DNA from 3 places in the Vibrio penaeicida genome. Region 1 is predicted to be linked to each of the others. Evidence: riboswitches for the same ligand, from Rfam matches in the RefSeq annotation. Region 1 holds a riboswitch; each other region holds the start of a gene.
The links. A riboswitch is a leader RNA that binds a small molecule or an ion and turns the genes downstream of it on or off. The one in region 1 is predicted to bind thiamine pyrophosphate.

Region 1 (5,101 bases):
CTAGACTTGAAACCCCACACTCCCACACCTTTGGTGCTCGTTCTAGGTCAATTCCACCAATCGCAACGGTAAGAAAACGTCCTGACAGTTCTTGGTAAAGCTTAAGCCTCACTAACCCTTGAGGGCGTGAAGGCATAACTTTAGTGGTTGTTGGAAATATATGACCGAGCGCTATATAGCTAGGATTGACCTGTTTGATTCTAAGTATTTCGTAGTAACCGTGAGTGGATAACCCTATCCTTACGCCAGCTTTTGCAATTTGGTCTAAGTCTGCAAACTCGAGATCTTCTTGTCCTAAATGCACGCCATAAGCACCATGTCTTACCGCTAACTGCCAATAGTCATTAATATAGACTTGAGCGTTATGCTGACGTCCTAATTCGATTACTTTTGTAATCTTCGTTTCTAGCTCTGGGTCATCGGCATTTTTTATCCGAAGCTGTGCTGTCTTTACTCCAAGTTTCAGAAGTCGCTCTACCCACTCCACCGTATCTACAACCGGATATAAACTAAGATATTCAGCATTTGTATCAGGGAAAGGCAAAGCGTTTTCTATATCCCATCCTACATGGATATCTAATAGCTCGTCAGAGAGTATCGGTGTTGGAAATTCAGATAGATTCTGAGGCCATGTTTCACGTGAAACATCAGAACGTACTGCACCTCTTGCTATCACGAGTGCATCTTCAATCGGGAAATCAAGTACAAGAGATGTCAGTAACCAAGCCAGATAGGATTGTTGTTCTATCTCCGATAATGGAGCGCCCTTAAAACTCAACGCTCTATTGGATTCGCCATGGCACCATAGATCAACAAGCTGAAAATCATGATAAACGTCAATCAAGAGTAAGTTAGGCTCTTTTGAAAGTTGAGATAAAGCCAAAGGTGAAGCCTGACCATTAGAAAAACGGCAAACATGAGTAGCTTCACTATCGGATTCATCAAATGAAAGAGACATACACCTGTCATCAACGTAGCATTGCGTCAAATGAGTTGGGCTTACACCCAACTCGATATCAGCAATATCAAAGCCCTGCTCCTGAGCCAATAACAGTCTAGACTGAACGAGATCTGTTAACTCGACTTGAGCCTTTGGCAGTAATAGCTGAGCCATTTAATCCTCCAAAACACTCTGCTTGGCAGGGTGGTACAACTCTGAGCCCGTCGCTTTAAACTCTTCGGACTTCCTACGCATACCTTCCAATGGGTCATCTAGCATCTTGATCTCAATAGCCTGATCCTGCGCGACTTGCTTAGTGTCCTTTGCGTACTCTCTTACTTCTTGAGAAATCTTCATTGAACAGAACTTTGGACCACACATTGAACAGAAGTGAGCGACTTTCCCGGACTCTTGTGGAAGCGTTTCATCATGAAACTTACGTGCGGTTTCAGGATCCAGACCCAAGTTAAATTGGTCTTCCCAGCGGAATTCAAATCGAGCTTTTGAAAGTGCGTTATCGCGAATTTTAGCACCAGGATGCCCTTTCGCTAAATCTGCTGCGTGCGCCGCTAACTTATAGGTAATCAAACCCGTTTTAACATCTTCTTTGTTGGGTAAGCCTAGGTGCTCTTTCGGTGTCACATAGCAAAGCATGGCACAGCCATACCAACCAATCATGGCTGCACCGATACCTGAAGTAATATGATCGTATCCAGGGGCAATATCTGTTGTTAGTGGACCAAGAGTATAAAATGGAGCTTCATGACAGTGCTTAAGCTGCTCGTCCATGTTTTCTTTGATCATGTGCATTGGGATATGACCAGGACCTTCTATGATTACCTGAACATCATATTCCCACGCAACTTTAGTCAACTCACCTAAGGTTCTCAGCTCGGAAAATTGTGCTTCATCGTTCGCGTCTGCAATTGAACCTGGGCGTAAGCCATCACCAAGTGAAAGAGCAACATCATACTTCGCACATATTTCACAGATTTCACGGAAGTGGGTATATAGGAAGCTTTCCTGATGATGAGCTAAACACCATTTCGCGATGATAGAACCACCACGAGATACGATACCGGTGACACGTTTTGCCGTCATTGGCACGTAACGTAATAGCAAACCAGCGTGAATGGTGAAGTAGTCTACCCCCTGCTCTGCCTGCTCAATTAGCGTATCTCGCATGACTTCCCAATTGAGGTCTTCAGCGACACCATTTACTTTTTCTAGTGCTTGATACATAGGAACAGTACCAATAGGAACAGGACTATTACGCATGATCCATTCACGAGTTTCATGAATGTTTCGACCTGTAGACAAGTCCATTACTGTATCGCCGCCCCAACGAGTCGACCAAACAAGCTTTTCAACTTCTTCCTCGATTGAAGATGACACAGCAGAGTTACCAATATTCGCATTTACCTTAACAAGGAAATTACGCCCAATAATCATAGGTTCTGATTCAGGGTGGTTAATATTGGAAGGAATAATGGCGCGTCCCTCAGCAACTTCTTTTCGCACAAATTCAGGGGTAATTTCTTTAGGAAGATTTGCACCAAAGCTTTCGCCTGGGTGCTCAATGTTCAACTGGTCATCCGCAAACTTATGACGCTGCAAGTTTTCGCGTATGGCAATGTATTCCATTTCAGGGGTAATAATACCTTGGCGTGCATAGTGCAGCTGAGTAACGCACTGACCTTCTTTAGCACGTCGGATTTTTGGAAGATTGCCATAGCGTAAATCGTCTAACGTATCGTCTTCTAAGCGCTCTTTGGTGTAAACCGAACTCACATCCGACAAGACTTCAGTGTCATTTCGCTCTTTAATCCAGTCTTCACGTAACTTCGGCAGACCATTATAAAGGTCGATCTCATGTTCTGGATCGGTATAGACCCCAGACGTATCGTAGACACGTATTGGCTCATTTGGCTCAAATATTGGGTCTTTTTTACTCCCGCCAACCAAACTGTCTGCGAGAGAGATCTCTCTCATTGGCACTCGAATATCGCTTCTAGAGCCTTCTACATACACTTTATGAGAATTTGGATACGGTTGAGTCGACAGGTTATCAATAAACTGTTTGGCTTCCAGTCTCGCTTGCTTGCGATTCGACATAGCATTTTTCCTTGCAATCATTATTTTTAGGACAAAGTCCCTAGGAAGAAAATGCTTGGCGGATTGTTGTTACAAGAGGGCAAATGTGCGTGAATAACGCCATCTGAAAGTAGATAGATCCCGACTAATATCAGGTGAGGTATCTTCTCTTGTTCCCTTCGCAGATATTAGTCTGATCAGGTTCAACGGATCCCGCTAACGCGGTCTCAGCTCGCCCATTAATAAATCGGGCGGAGCACTCCGACAAGTGAAGCCAGTATAAGGGAAAGGTTAGGTCAAAACCAAGACCAAAGTTTAAAAAGATTAACTTTTAATCAACAATTGAAAGCCAATCCATGCGGCAGAGATACTAAGAACGACATTCAATAACACATTTAAACCCATTTTAAAAAAAGCACCTTGCTGCATGAGTAAAACGTTGTCCATAGAGAAGGTAGAAAAAGTAGTTAGTGCCCCTAGGAAGCCAAGACCGATTATCTGCCTCCAAGGCTCTGTAGCAAGGCTTCCATTCTCAAATGAAGCTATCAGCATTCCCATCGCTAATGAACCCACTACGTTCACTGTGAGCGTGCCATATGGAAACCCTCTACCAAATAAACTCGCGCATAACTCCGACACCAAAAAGCGAGAACATGCGCCAAATGCACCGCCTAATGCTATGAAACCAAGAATGGATAACTGTCCCATCTCTACCAACCCTAATCAAATATTGAAACCATTCTATCTCTATATACGCTAAAATTCGTTTTTAATTTCGGGTAATACTCGCCATAAAGAAGGATAAATATAAAAAGTTACAGGAGTCACTTTAGGTGATGTAAAGCATATTTCTTAACAGGCAAGTAAATTACCACCTTCTAAAGAAGGTGGCTTTGTGTGAGCCCCCTAAAAGGGGCCTTTGTTTAGTCCAGTGCTAATTGTTGCTGTTCCACGCGCTCTTTCTTCTCCTGATGTCTTACATAACGTCGAATAATTTCTTCATTAATTCCTACGCTATCGACAAAATAGCCCCTTTGCCAAAAGTGGTTACCCCAAAGCTTATTTTTCCTCAAATATGGAAACTTACTGAAGAGTTTTAAGGCTATTTTGCCTTTCAATACACCCATCAACTTGGATATGGATAGCTTGGGTGGAACTTTTACTACTAAGTGCACGTGGTCAATCTGGACGTTCAGCTCGACAACTTCACATCCAAGTTGATTACAGTAAACATTTATACACCGATAAACTTCTTTGCCTACATTGTTCTTCAAGATCCTAAATCGATATTTTGGTGTCCACACTATGTGATATTGACATCTCCAAAATACGTGGGAAGCTTGATTGTATCTACTCATGTTATTTGTCCTCTTTGACTTCGCTAAAAATCAAGGGGGCATTTAACATGGGTAGAACTACAGGCAAAGCCTAACTGAATGATAACCACCTACTGAAGTAGGTGGTTTAGGGCTGAAAACAAAAAAGCCCTGATCAGAGATCAGGGCTTATCAATTTGAACCTGGCGATGTCCTACTCTCACATGGGGAAACCCCACACTACCATCGGCGCTATTGCGTTTCACTTCTGAGTTCGGCATGGAAGTCAGGTGGGTCCACAATGCTATGGTCGCCAAGTAAATTTGGTTTTTGCTCTTAGAATTTCTTAAAATCTAAAAGCAATAAATAGTGGTGCTAGTACCCAGATTTGAACTGGGGACCTCACCCTTACCAAGGGTGCGCTCTACCAACTGAGCTATACCAGCACATTAAATTCTTATATGCGTTGGAATAAAAAAGCCCGTTTTTTCAAACGGGCTCTTTCAATAAATTTAAAGCCTGGCGATGTCCTACTCTCACATGGGGAAACCCCACACTACCATCGGCGCTATTGCGTTTCACTTCTGAGTTCGGCATGGAGTCAGGTGGGTCCACAACGCTATGGTCGCCAAGCAAATTCTTAATCTGGAAAGCTGTTTTTTTAGTTCTGATTCTTACACATTCAATCTGTTCTTATCTGAGCCCACAAAACCCCTTGGGTGTTGTATGGTTAAGCCTCACGGGCAATTAG
Region 2 (5,101 bases), 590 kb from region 1:
GAGTACGCCACACAACAACATTTGCCACATGGCTAGCAACGCACCCGTTTGAAGATCAAAATCGAATTTTATCGCTTGATAGATAGCTAATTCGATTGTCGTTGATTTCGGTCCCCCGCCGAGTGCCATAACAGTAGCAAAACTCGTAAAGCAAAGCATAAAGACCAAACCACACACTTGAGGGAGCTGCGTTGCCAATCGAGGCCACTCTACCCAGCGAAATTTATTCCATCGGGACATCCCTAAATGGGCACATAATTTATGTTGCTCTGGCGGGATACTCTCTAACGCTTGAAGCAGGAGCCGAGTTGCATACGGCAGGTTAAAAAACACATGGGCGAGCAAAATGCCGTTTAAACCATAAATCGAAAAAGGCAAAGACATCCCATTGTCTTTCAGCCAATCGGCAATCAAACCACTGTTGCCATATATGGCTAATATTCCGAATACCCCAACTAAAACTGGTAACACCAACGTGCTAGCAAACAGCTTAAGCAGTAAGCTTCTACCGGGAAATTGTCGGTAAGACAGTGCGTGCGCGACAGGAATGGCAAACCCTACGCTGAGTAATGTAGACAGAAAAGCTTGATAAAAGCTGAACTGGGTAACATGGCGATAATATGGATCAGACCATATTTGGAGAGGATTCAGAGAAGGCGCATTTGACAATAATGCCCACAAAGCGGAGACAACAAAGATTAAGATAACCGTCGCGACGACTATCCCGACTTTAGGTACATTTCGAATCACAGCAGAATGAGCCTATGCATATACAAGCAAGCCACGCATTATGCATGGCTTGTCGATAATGTAAAACTTAGAAAGTCAGGGCGTTTTGCCATTCCTTAATCCACGTTTTTCTGCTCTCAGCGACTTCATCTGAAGAGAAAGACAAGACTTTCGCTGGAACGGTTAACGTGTTGTATCCTTCAGGAAGCTCAACTGCAGTTACTGGGTACATCCAGTTGCCTGTCGGCATCGCAGATTGGAACTCATCGCTTAGAATGAACGCCATAAATTCGTCGGCTAATTTTTGATTTTCACTCGCCTTCACTTTTGCCGCGACTTCAATCTGAGTGTAATGACCTTCAGCAAAATTAGCAGCTGCATATTTGGCGTCTTTTTCTGCAATTAAGTGATACGCCGGAGATGTTGTGTATGAAAGCACAAGATCGGACTCGCCTTCCAAGAACATTGAGTACGCTTCAGACCAACCTTTCGTTACGGTGACCGTTTTCTTGGCCAGTTGTTTCCATGCATCCGTCGTATTGTCGCCATACACCGACTTCATCCACAGCATTAAACCTTGACCAGGCGTCGAGGTACGTGGATCTTGGTAAATCACTTTAAGATCATCACGCTTTTCAACCAGCTCTTTTAGGCTCTTGGGTGGGTTGGTGAGTTTTTCTTTGTTATAAACAAACGCAAAATAGCCGTAATCGTAAGGGACAAATGTGCTGTCTTTCCAGCCACCTGGGATCGTCACGTTAGTCGTGTCAACGCTATGTTCGGCAAGCAAACCGCTTTTCTTTGCCTCAGCCATTAGATTGTTATCAAGACCAAGAACGATATCCGCTTTGCTGTTTTTACCTTCAAGGCGTAAGCGATTGAGAATGGTCACGCCATCGTCAAGTGCAACAAACTCTAGATTACATCCGCATTGAGCTTCAAACGCTTTTTCGACCGTTGGACCCGGTCCCCAATCCGCAGCAAAAGAGTCGTACGTGTAAACCGTTAGCGTGTTTTCTGCGGCGAATGCCGGTGTGGCAGCAAGTGTAGAAAGTGCTGTTGTCGTCAATACATGAGTAGTCAGTGCGTATTTCACTGGTCGCTCCTATCCATTGTTGAGCGGCACAGGTGTTGAGAGGGGTAAATTTCCGCGCTCAATTCCTACGCCAGTATTATCTGGTTCAGGTGTACGGGTTCAAACCAAAGGTTTATCTCAGCCATAAGAAAAGCGATGCAAACATCGCCTATTCATTTAGCACCCCGATGAGAGTGGTTCTATTTTATCGACTTCTATGAACTTAGCCATATGCAATTACTTCAATCGTTTCTAATTGCGCTGATCATATCCCCAACGAGGGACCAATCCTTGCTCGACACCTAAATGGTCAAGAACGCGTGCAACCATAAAGTCGACTAAGTCATCAATGCTAGTTGGTTGATGATAAAATCCCGGTGCGGCAGGCATAATGGTGACACCCATTTGCGAGAGCTTATGCATATTTTCCAAATGAAGAGTAGAAAAAGGCGTTTCACGAACAACCAAAAGTAATTGCCCACGCTCTTTCATGACCACATCGGCAGCACGCTCTATAAGATTATCCGACATGCCGTGGGCGATGGCAGCCACACTGCCTGCGCTGCAAGGGCAAACCACCATCTGTTTCGGTGCTGCCGAACCTGAAGCTACGGGTGAAAACCAATCTTCTTTACCGCAAACGATGAGCTTATCCGCATCGCACTGAAGGTGTTCAACCAGCGCTTCTTTTACGCCATCTGGAGAGCCCGGTAGTTTCAACCCATGTTCCGTTGCCATCACCACTCGCGCGGCGGAAGATATCAACAAATAGACGGTGTAATCTGCGGCGAGTAGGCATTCCAGTAGCCGGAGCCCATAAGGTGCTCCGGATGCCCCTGTAAATGCCAACGTAATGGCTTTATTTTTTTGAGTCATTCTTACTTCTTGCATTGAAAAATCAGTCCACTCTTAGGTTAGCGTATCAGCCGTGAGTGCATTGAGTAACTTATCATGAATCCCACCGAATCCCCCATTGCTCATCACCAATATCTGATCGCCTGGTTTAGCTTCTTCGACGATACGTGTAACCAGCGTATTGATGTCGTCGCTAGTCTGCACCGGTTGATGGCATTGACTCGCAACATCGTCGACTGACCATTGGATATTATCTGGCTGAAACAAATAGATGGAATCGGCAGCACTTAGTGCATTGGCGAGTGTTTCTTTATGAACACCCATTTTCATCGTGCTGGAGCGAGGTTCTAGCACCGCTAGAATTTTTCCTTCACCAACCTTATTACGTAATCCTTGTAACGTTAGTTCAATGGCGGTTGGGTGATGAGCAAAATCATCGTAAACCGTAATACCATTCACCTCGCCTTTCAGCTCTAGGCGTCTTTTTGTGTTTACAAATAACGCCAGAGCTTCACATGCTAAATCAGGCGTAACACCCACGTGCCTCGCCGCCGCAATCGCCATCAGTGCATTATCGACGTTGTGATCACCAATCAGGTTCCAAGAAACCTTGCCAACATGTTTGCCTTGGAAGATAACGTTAAATTCACTGCCGTCTGATTTGATCTTTTCGGATTGCCAGTCGCCATTGAAGCCTGTCTTTTCTTGTTCGCTCCAACAACCCTGCTCAAGCACGCTTTCAAGCGCTTCGTCATTAATTGGGGAAAATATACGGCCATTTTCAGGCACGGTACGGATCAAATGATGGAACTGTCGCTTAATATCATCCAAGTCGTCGAAGATATCTGCATGATCAAACTCAAGATTATTCATCACCAAAGTTCGCGGGTGATAATGAACAAACTTAGAACGTTTATCAAAAAAAGCGCTGTCATACTCATCCGCTTCGACCACGAAAAACATACTTTCACCAAGACGAGACGAAACACCAAAATTGCCTAAAACGCCCCCAACTAAAAATCCGGGTTGATAACCGCAGTGCTCAAGGATCCAAGTTAGCATGCTCGACGTGGTCGTTTTGCCATGCGTTCCAGATACCGCCAACACCCAGCGATCATGCAACAAAAATTCTTGCAGCCACTGTGGACCTGATGTGTATTTCAGATTGTGATTCAGTACATATTCTACACAAGGGTTTCCACGACTCATTGCATTACCAATCACCACCAAGTCTGGCTTCGGCTCCAATTGCGACGGGTCAAACCCCTCTATAATTTCGATACCCTGAGATTCTAATAGCGTGCTCATTGGGGGGTATACATTGGCATCAGATCCCGTGACTTTGTGCCCCATTTGACGAGCCAATACCGCTGCTCCGCCCATAAATGTCCCGCAAATTCCCAAAATATGAATATGCATAAATTACGATTCCTAGTCTGTTTTGACGTCTTTAATTGCTTCTTATCATGCCTGATTTATGTCAGCGAAATGTGAGTATAAAAGTGTGATGTCCAACTAAAATTATTCAAGGATCAGCACGTTACTTCATTACCATTAAAAAGATTCAACTTATACAATAATAAATGAAACCCAGATACCCCTACATTTATCGGGTAGGCAACCCAACTTAGATTGGGACTTTATTGTATCTGAGCTCAACCACGCGACCTAGTTTCTTAACCGTGAACCCTTGAGAAACTTGACCTTCCCCAGTCAGTGTCGTCGGTAGCTCAGATCTCAGCCCAGAAAACTGAACAAAGGAACAAACATGTCTGAGATACGCACTCTAGGCGAGTTTATTGTTGAAAAACAAAATGACTTCGCTCACGCCAGTGGCGATCTATCCTCTCTTCTCGGTTCAATTAAGCTTGCTGCCAAAATTGTAAACCGAGAAATCAATAAAGCGGGTCTTGTCGATATAACGGGTGCCGTAGGCACAGAAAACGTACAGGGCGAAGCTCAGCAAAAGCTTGATGTCTACGCCAACGAAAAATTCAAAGCTGCACTTGAAGCTCGCGATCAGGTTTGTGGTGTCGCCAGTGAAGAGGAAGACGAAGCGGTCGCATTCAATAAAGAACTCAATAAAAATGCGAAGTACGTTGTTTTAATGGATCCACTGGATGGTTCTTCAAACATTGACGTAAACGTTTCCGTCGGCACTATCTTCTCTATTTACAAACGCGTTTCACCTATTGGTACGCCAGCAACAGAAGAAGACTTTTTCCAGCCCGGTGACAAGCAAGTCGCGGCTGGTTATATCATTTATGGTTCTTCAACCATGCTGGTATACACCACGGGTAAAGGGGTTCATGGATTTACTTATGACCCATCACTCGGCGTTTTTTGTCTGTCTCATGAAAATATGATGATCCCTGAAGATGGTTTGATTTACTCCATTAACGAAGGTAACTACATCCGTTTCCCAACGGGCGTGAAAAAGTA
Region 3 (5,101 bases), 1.9 Mb from region 1:
CAAGATCCACTTTGTTTGCTGCAACCAGCTTAGGTGGTGTACTCGGATCCGCAGGTTCTTGAACCTCCACTTTTAGGCCTTCTTCTTTGAAGTAACCGCGTTCTTTAGCGATAACAATAGGACCATGATTAGGGTTTACAAACCAATCAAGCATTAAAGTGAGGTTTTTTTCTTCAGCGCTTACGTTAAATGTAAAAGCAGACGCAGCAAGTGCTATTGCACTGATAAATTTATTTTTTTTCAAACTATTTTCCTTCTTAGCTATGCCCAAATCAGGCATTAAAATTGTTGGATAGATTACCCTTCCCAAGGGATAAGCTTTTTAAGTGCTTCGTCGGCTATGAAATACAAAGACACAGACAAAGCAGACAAAATAAAGAGTGCTGCAAACATTTCATCGATCATCATTCGAGCATTGGCTTGCAACATGAGATAACCCAAGCCTTCACTAGACCCAACCCACTCTCCACATACTGCGCCGATTGGTGCAACCACAACCGCCACGCGTATTCCTGATGCGAGGGTAGGTAACGATGCGGGCAGTTGAATGTGGCGCAGTGTTTGCCATTTTGATGCGCCCATGGTTTTGGCCAAATCCAAATACCCAGTAGGTGTGTTTCTCAGACCGTCATAGCAACAAGTGGTGACAGGGAAGAAAATGATGATGGCAGCCATCACGACTTTAGATGTGATCCCGTAGCCGAGCCAAAGCATTAAAACTGGTGCAATGGCAAATACAGGTACGGCTTGGCTTGCGACGAGAATCGGAAGCAACCAACGCTTTAATGGGTTGAACATCAACATTTGCAGTGCAAAAACCAACCCCATTGAAAGCCCGAGTAGCAACCCCAGTAAGATTTCTTGTGCAGTCACCCAAGTGTGTTTGAGCAGAACATCTTGTCTTTCTATTAGTCGCTCAAATACGTCTAACGGTGCTGGAAGAATGAATGACGGCATGTCGAAAATGACGACAATCGCCTGCCAAATCCCGAACATCACCCCAACGCTAATGATTGCGCGGATAATCGGATACGTGACGTTATCGCTATGCGTAATGCTTTTCGATAAAGACAGGGTTTTAGATGAAGACAATGCTCTCGATAAAGTTGAGGCTTTTGATAATGCCTTGGTTTGTGATGCATCGGTTTGGTTGGAGCTATTCATAATCTTTTTCCAACCTTTCAATAATGCTTTGTTGTAGCGCAGCGCATTCGGCGTCAAGCTTTCTGGGCACCGCCGTAATGGGTAAGGGTAGTGACTGCGCTTCAGTGGGGGTGTTATGCATAATGTAAAGCTTGGAAGCTAGTCGAATGGCTTCTTGAGGATCGTGAGTAATGAGTAACACGGTTTTGTCTTTTAGTAGTTCGCAAGCAAGATTTTGTAGCTTATGTCGGTTTACCGCATCGAGAGCGGAGAAGGGTTCATCCATAAGCACGATTGGCTTGTCTTGCATTAAAGTCCGGGCAATTGCGACACGTTGTCGCATTCCTCCAGACATCTTCTGTGGAAGAAGAGATTGCTTATCGTGCAACCCAACTTGATCAAGGAGATAGAGTGCTTTTTCTCTTTGTTCACGTTTACCAATACTTGCAGTACTCACTGAACCAAATCCAGCAAAGCGAGTGCTGAGCAAAACGTTATCCAATGCCGATAACCAAGGCATCAATAAATCTTGCTGTCCCATATAGGCTATTTGGTCGCCAATGGAAACCACTTTCCGGTTCCCCATCGACTCCAGCACTATCTGACCATCCCAATTTGCTTTGTCATTTAGCAACCCTGCTAGGTGGCGCAATAACGTGCTTTTCCCACAACCACTTCTTCCGAGAAGGCATGTCCATTCTCCAATGGGAATGGTCATGTTGATACCCGAAAGCGTCGGAGCTTCCGCATCGATATACTGGAGGTGACCTTTTTCAATGTTTAAGGTGTAGCCCTTTCCAGTCATGGTAGAAAAATCCGGTTTGTCACCGTACATCTGCATGCCCACTAAAGAAGTGATGAACCGGTCCGTGTCCTTTACCAATATCTAACTCATCAGAATGCTTGATGGCTTGAGAAATATAAGATTTTGCCAAAGTGGTAGCAGAAATAAGGTCGTGACCTTGGGCAAGGTAAGAAGCGATAGCGGAAGATAAAGTACAGCCTGTACCGTGAGTATTTTTTGTATCGACTCGTTTTGCGGATAACGTTTCTACGGACTCCGCAAAAATAAGCAAGTCATTACTGTCATTGTCGCTCTCCAAATGACCGCCTTTAAGCAAAACAGAGGAACAACCAAGTGCTCTAAGCTTTTCGACCATTTGATCCATTTCTGACGATGTTGTTGGCACTGGAGATCCGGTTAACGTAGCGCCTTCAGGTAAGTTTGGCGTAATGACATCGGCAAGTGGAAGGAGCTCTGTTTTTAGAGTGCTGATGGCACTTTCTTCAAGCAGTAAATCTCCGCTGGTGGCAACCATTACAGGGTCGACGACCAAATGCTTAGGTTGATATTGCTTAATTTTGTCAGCAACGACTTTTATGATGCCTGAATCGGCCAGCATTCCGACCTTTACAGCAATCACATTGAGATCTGAAAACACTGCATCGAGCTGGCTTGCAACGTGATCCAAAGGAATAGGGAAAATAGCGGAAACACCACAGGTATTTTGTGAGGTAATGGCAGTAATAGCCGAGCAAGCAAAGCTGCCTGTCGCTGAAATGGCTTTAATATCGGCTTGAATACCTGCGCCGCCGCCACTGTCCGAACCCGCAATGGTCAAAACGATGGGCGTATCAGCATTAAGGCTTTTGCTTGATTGATTAGAAAGTGTCATATAAAGCTCCCGCATACAGACGTGCGAGAACTGTTCTAACTTGAGAGTGGATAGGTGCCGAGATCGATCCATCGAAAGTGAGAGGTATAGTTCCCTACGTCAGTGTTAACTGAATCAGGTTCAACGGGTCTCGCTATGCGATCTCAGCCTAAAGGCTCCCCGACTATTTATTTCGCGATGATATCAATTCTCGTTAAAAGGGCAACGAATTGATCCTCAGTATGATTCACATGTCTAATAATTGAGCTAATTGTCATTAAGGATGGCGAGGTTATTGGTGTAGCAAATGCATTTTCATGCGTATCTTTAGGGCTAAAAGAAGCGTACTGGGAGATAAAAGTCGAGTTCGAATGCTTCATCATCATTGAGAAAATGGTTTTTGTGATAATGCACATAAGCTGGTGTCGAGCGAAGTTTAAAGCCTGATTTTGGTAGCCAGCTTTCTAACACGGCGCTGATTTGAGGGAGCAGTTCGCCATAAATTCCCGTTAAACGAAATACGGCGTGTAACCCTCCGGGAATCACCATTTGGTTAACCACACCCCGATATTTTAGTGGTTCCGTTATACCAACGCAGGCGACGTATCGACATTGATCTAGTTCGACCCAAGCAGGGTTAGAGTGATGCAGACCATATTGATGGGTGAAAGTGACACCTTCACTGTTCGCCCACGCACGAAGAGTTAGCCACGCATTTCTAATGGAGCGACTGTATCCATTATGTCGTACATAGGCCGCCATTCTTTCCTGAGCATCGACTATTTTTGGGGTGGGTAACTCACGCTGTGCAACGCGATTATAGCCTTGCGCGATTTCCGCATCTTTCAGGTAAGGCTTATCCGATACTTTTAAGTCGTGCTTGCGCCATTCCCCGGGTGACATATCAAACGTAGCTTTAAATGCGCGGCTGAAAGAAGAGAGAGAGGCAAACCCACAGTGTGTGGCTATATCCAAAATGGGCGAGTTTGTATCGAACATCAATTGGTTTGCTGCGTATTCCATTCTCGTTCGTCGTATGTATTGGTGAATGGATTCCCCGACAACACTTTTAAACACGCGGTGAAAGTGCTGCTCAGAGTATGCGGCAATTGACATAAGCTCTTTGACACTGAGTGTTTCACTAATGTCTTGATGTATATGAAAGAGAACATCGTTGATGCGTGAGACATGCTGTGAGTTCATAACTTGGTGCTCTCTTCAGAAATAACAATTGGCATAAATGGACACAATGATAAGCATAAATGGACAAACAAATATTTACAACTGTGCGTAATATCAATGACAGTACCCAATACTGAAACGGAACAAAAATGGAAGTCGCTCAATCGTTAAAACAAGTCCAATCATCGTATATTCGAGAAATTTTAAGTGCGGCGAGTGATAAAAGCGTGATATCGCTTGCCGGTGGTTTGCCCGACGAATCGACGTTTCCCATTTCATTGATGAAGCCCGTTTTGGAACAGCTTTCTGATCACCCCAATGTGTTTCAATATGGATTAACGGCAGGCTATCCACCGTTGCTGGATTACTTATCCTCTGCTTATGAATTACCAGAGACGCACCAAGCAATGGTGTGTACTGGGTCACAACAAGGTCTTGATTTGATTGCGAGAGCCTATGTTAACCCAGGCGACAAAGTGGTCATGGAAGCGCCTAGCTACCTTGGTGCCATGCAAGTTTTTGGGTTTGTGCAAGCCAATATAGTGACGGTGTCACAAGGTGAGGATGGACCAAATCTTCAAGAACTTGAAGCGTGCTTTGCGTCCGAACAGCCCAAAATGTTTTATGCGGTGCCCGATTTCCACAACCCAACCGGAGTTTGCTGGTCGCTAGAGGTACGTAAAAGTGTCGCTGAACTCTGTAAGCAACATAATGTGGCGTTTATCGAAGATGCACCATACCGAGAGCTCAGGTTTGAAGGTGACGCTTTACCTATGGTTTCAGACTTTTGTCCGCAACACTCCATTGTTTTAAGATCATTTTCTAAAATTGCCTCTCCAGGTTTACGTATGGGCGTTGTAACCGGAAAACATGAATACCTAGAACCGCTTATCAAAATTAAACAGGGTGCAGATTTGCATTCTAGTGTTCCCATGCAAGCGGTGCTTTTGGGTTTGCTCACTCACAATGATTTCGAGCAACACTTAACAGCGATTCGACAATTATACCGCCAACGTTACCTGTGTTTAAAAGAGGCGTTGGATACACATCTTCCATCAAGTTGTCATGTACAAGCTGTTCAGGGGGGGATGTTCATCTGGGTCACGCTACCTGAATGCGAT

Region 2: another riboswitch for thiamine pyrophosphate. It lies ahead of thiB (thiamine ABC transporter substrate binding subunit); the one in region 1 lies ahead of thiC (phosphomethylpyrimidine synthase ThiC).
Region 3: another riboswitch for thiamine pyrophosphate. It lies ahead of thiD (bifunctional hydroxymethylpyrimidine kinase/phosphomethylpyrimidine kinase); the one in region 1 lies ahead of thiC (phosphomethylpyrimidine synthase ThiC).

Annotation. Positions count from the first base shown of each region.
Region 1 is NZ_AP025144.1:4,055,394-4,060,494, forward strand. It holds gene thiE (thiamine phosphate synthase) at 1-1,114, opposite strand, end outside; gene thiC (phosphomethylpyrimidine synthase ThiC) at 1,115-3,055, opposite strand; TPP riboswitch at 3,192-3,308, opposite strand; gene crcB (fluoride efflux transporter CrcB) at 3,359-3,742, opposite strand; gene tnpA (IS200/IS605 family transposase) at 3,958-4,392, opposite strand; rRNA gene rrf (5S ribosomal RNA) at 4,552-4,668, opposite strand; tRNA gene LDO37_RS18130 (tRNA-Thr) at 4,721-4,796, opposite strand; rRNA gene rrf (5S ribosomal RNA) at 4,868-4,983, opposite strand; rRNA gene LDO37_RS18140 (23S ribosomal RNA) at 5,077-5,101, opposite strand, start outside.
Region 2 is NZ_AP025144.1:506,727-511,827, reverse strand. It holds gene thiP (thiamine/thiamine pyrophosphate ABC transporter permease ThiP) at 1-750, opposite strand, end outside; gene thiB (thiamine ABC transporter substrate binding subunit) at 818-1,798, opposite strand; TPP riboswitch at 1,871-2,002, opposite strand; gene LDO37_RS02610 (flavin prenyltransferase UbiX) at 2,057-2,680, opposite strand; gene mpl (UDP-N-acetylmuramate:L-alanyl-gamma-D-glutamyl-meso-diaminopimelate ligase) at 2,714-4,078, opposite strand; gene fbp (class 1 fructose-bisphosphatase) at 4,428-5,101, shown strand, end outside.
Region 3 is NZ_AP025144.1:2,180,412-2,185,512, reverse strand. It holds gene LDO37_RS09760 (ABC transporter substrate-binding protein) at 1-244, opposite strand, end outside; partial or broken gene LDO37_RS09755 (ABC transporter permease) at 298-1,020, opposite strand; gene LDO37_RS09750 (ABC transporter ATP-binding protein) at 1,157-1,948, opposite strand; gene thiD (bifunctional hydroxymethylpyrimidine kinase/phosphomethylpyrimidine kinase) at 1,968-2,819, opposite strand; TPP riboswitch at 2,894-2,991, opposite strand; gene LDO37_RS09740 (AraC family transcriptional regulator) at 3,132-4,001, opposite strand; gene LDO37_RS09735 (aminotransferase-like domain-containing protein) at 4,130-5,101, shown strand, end outside.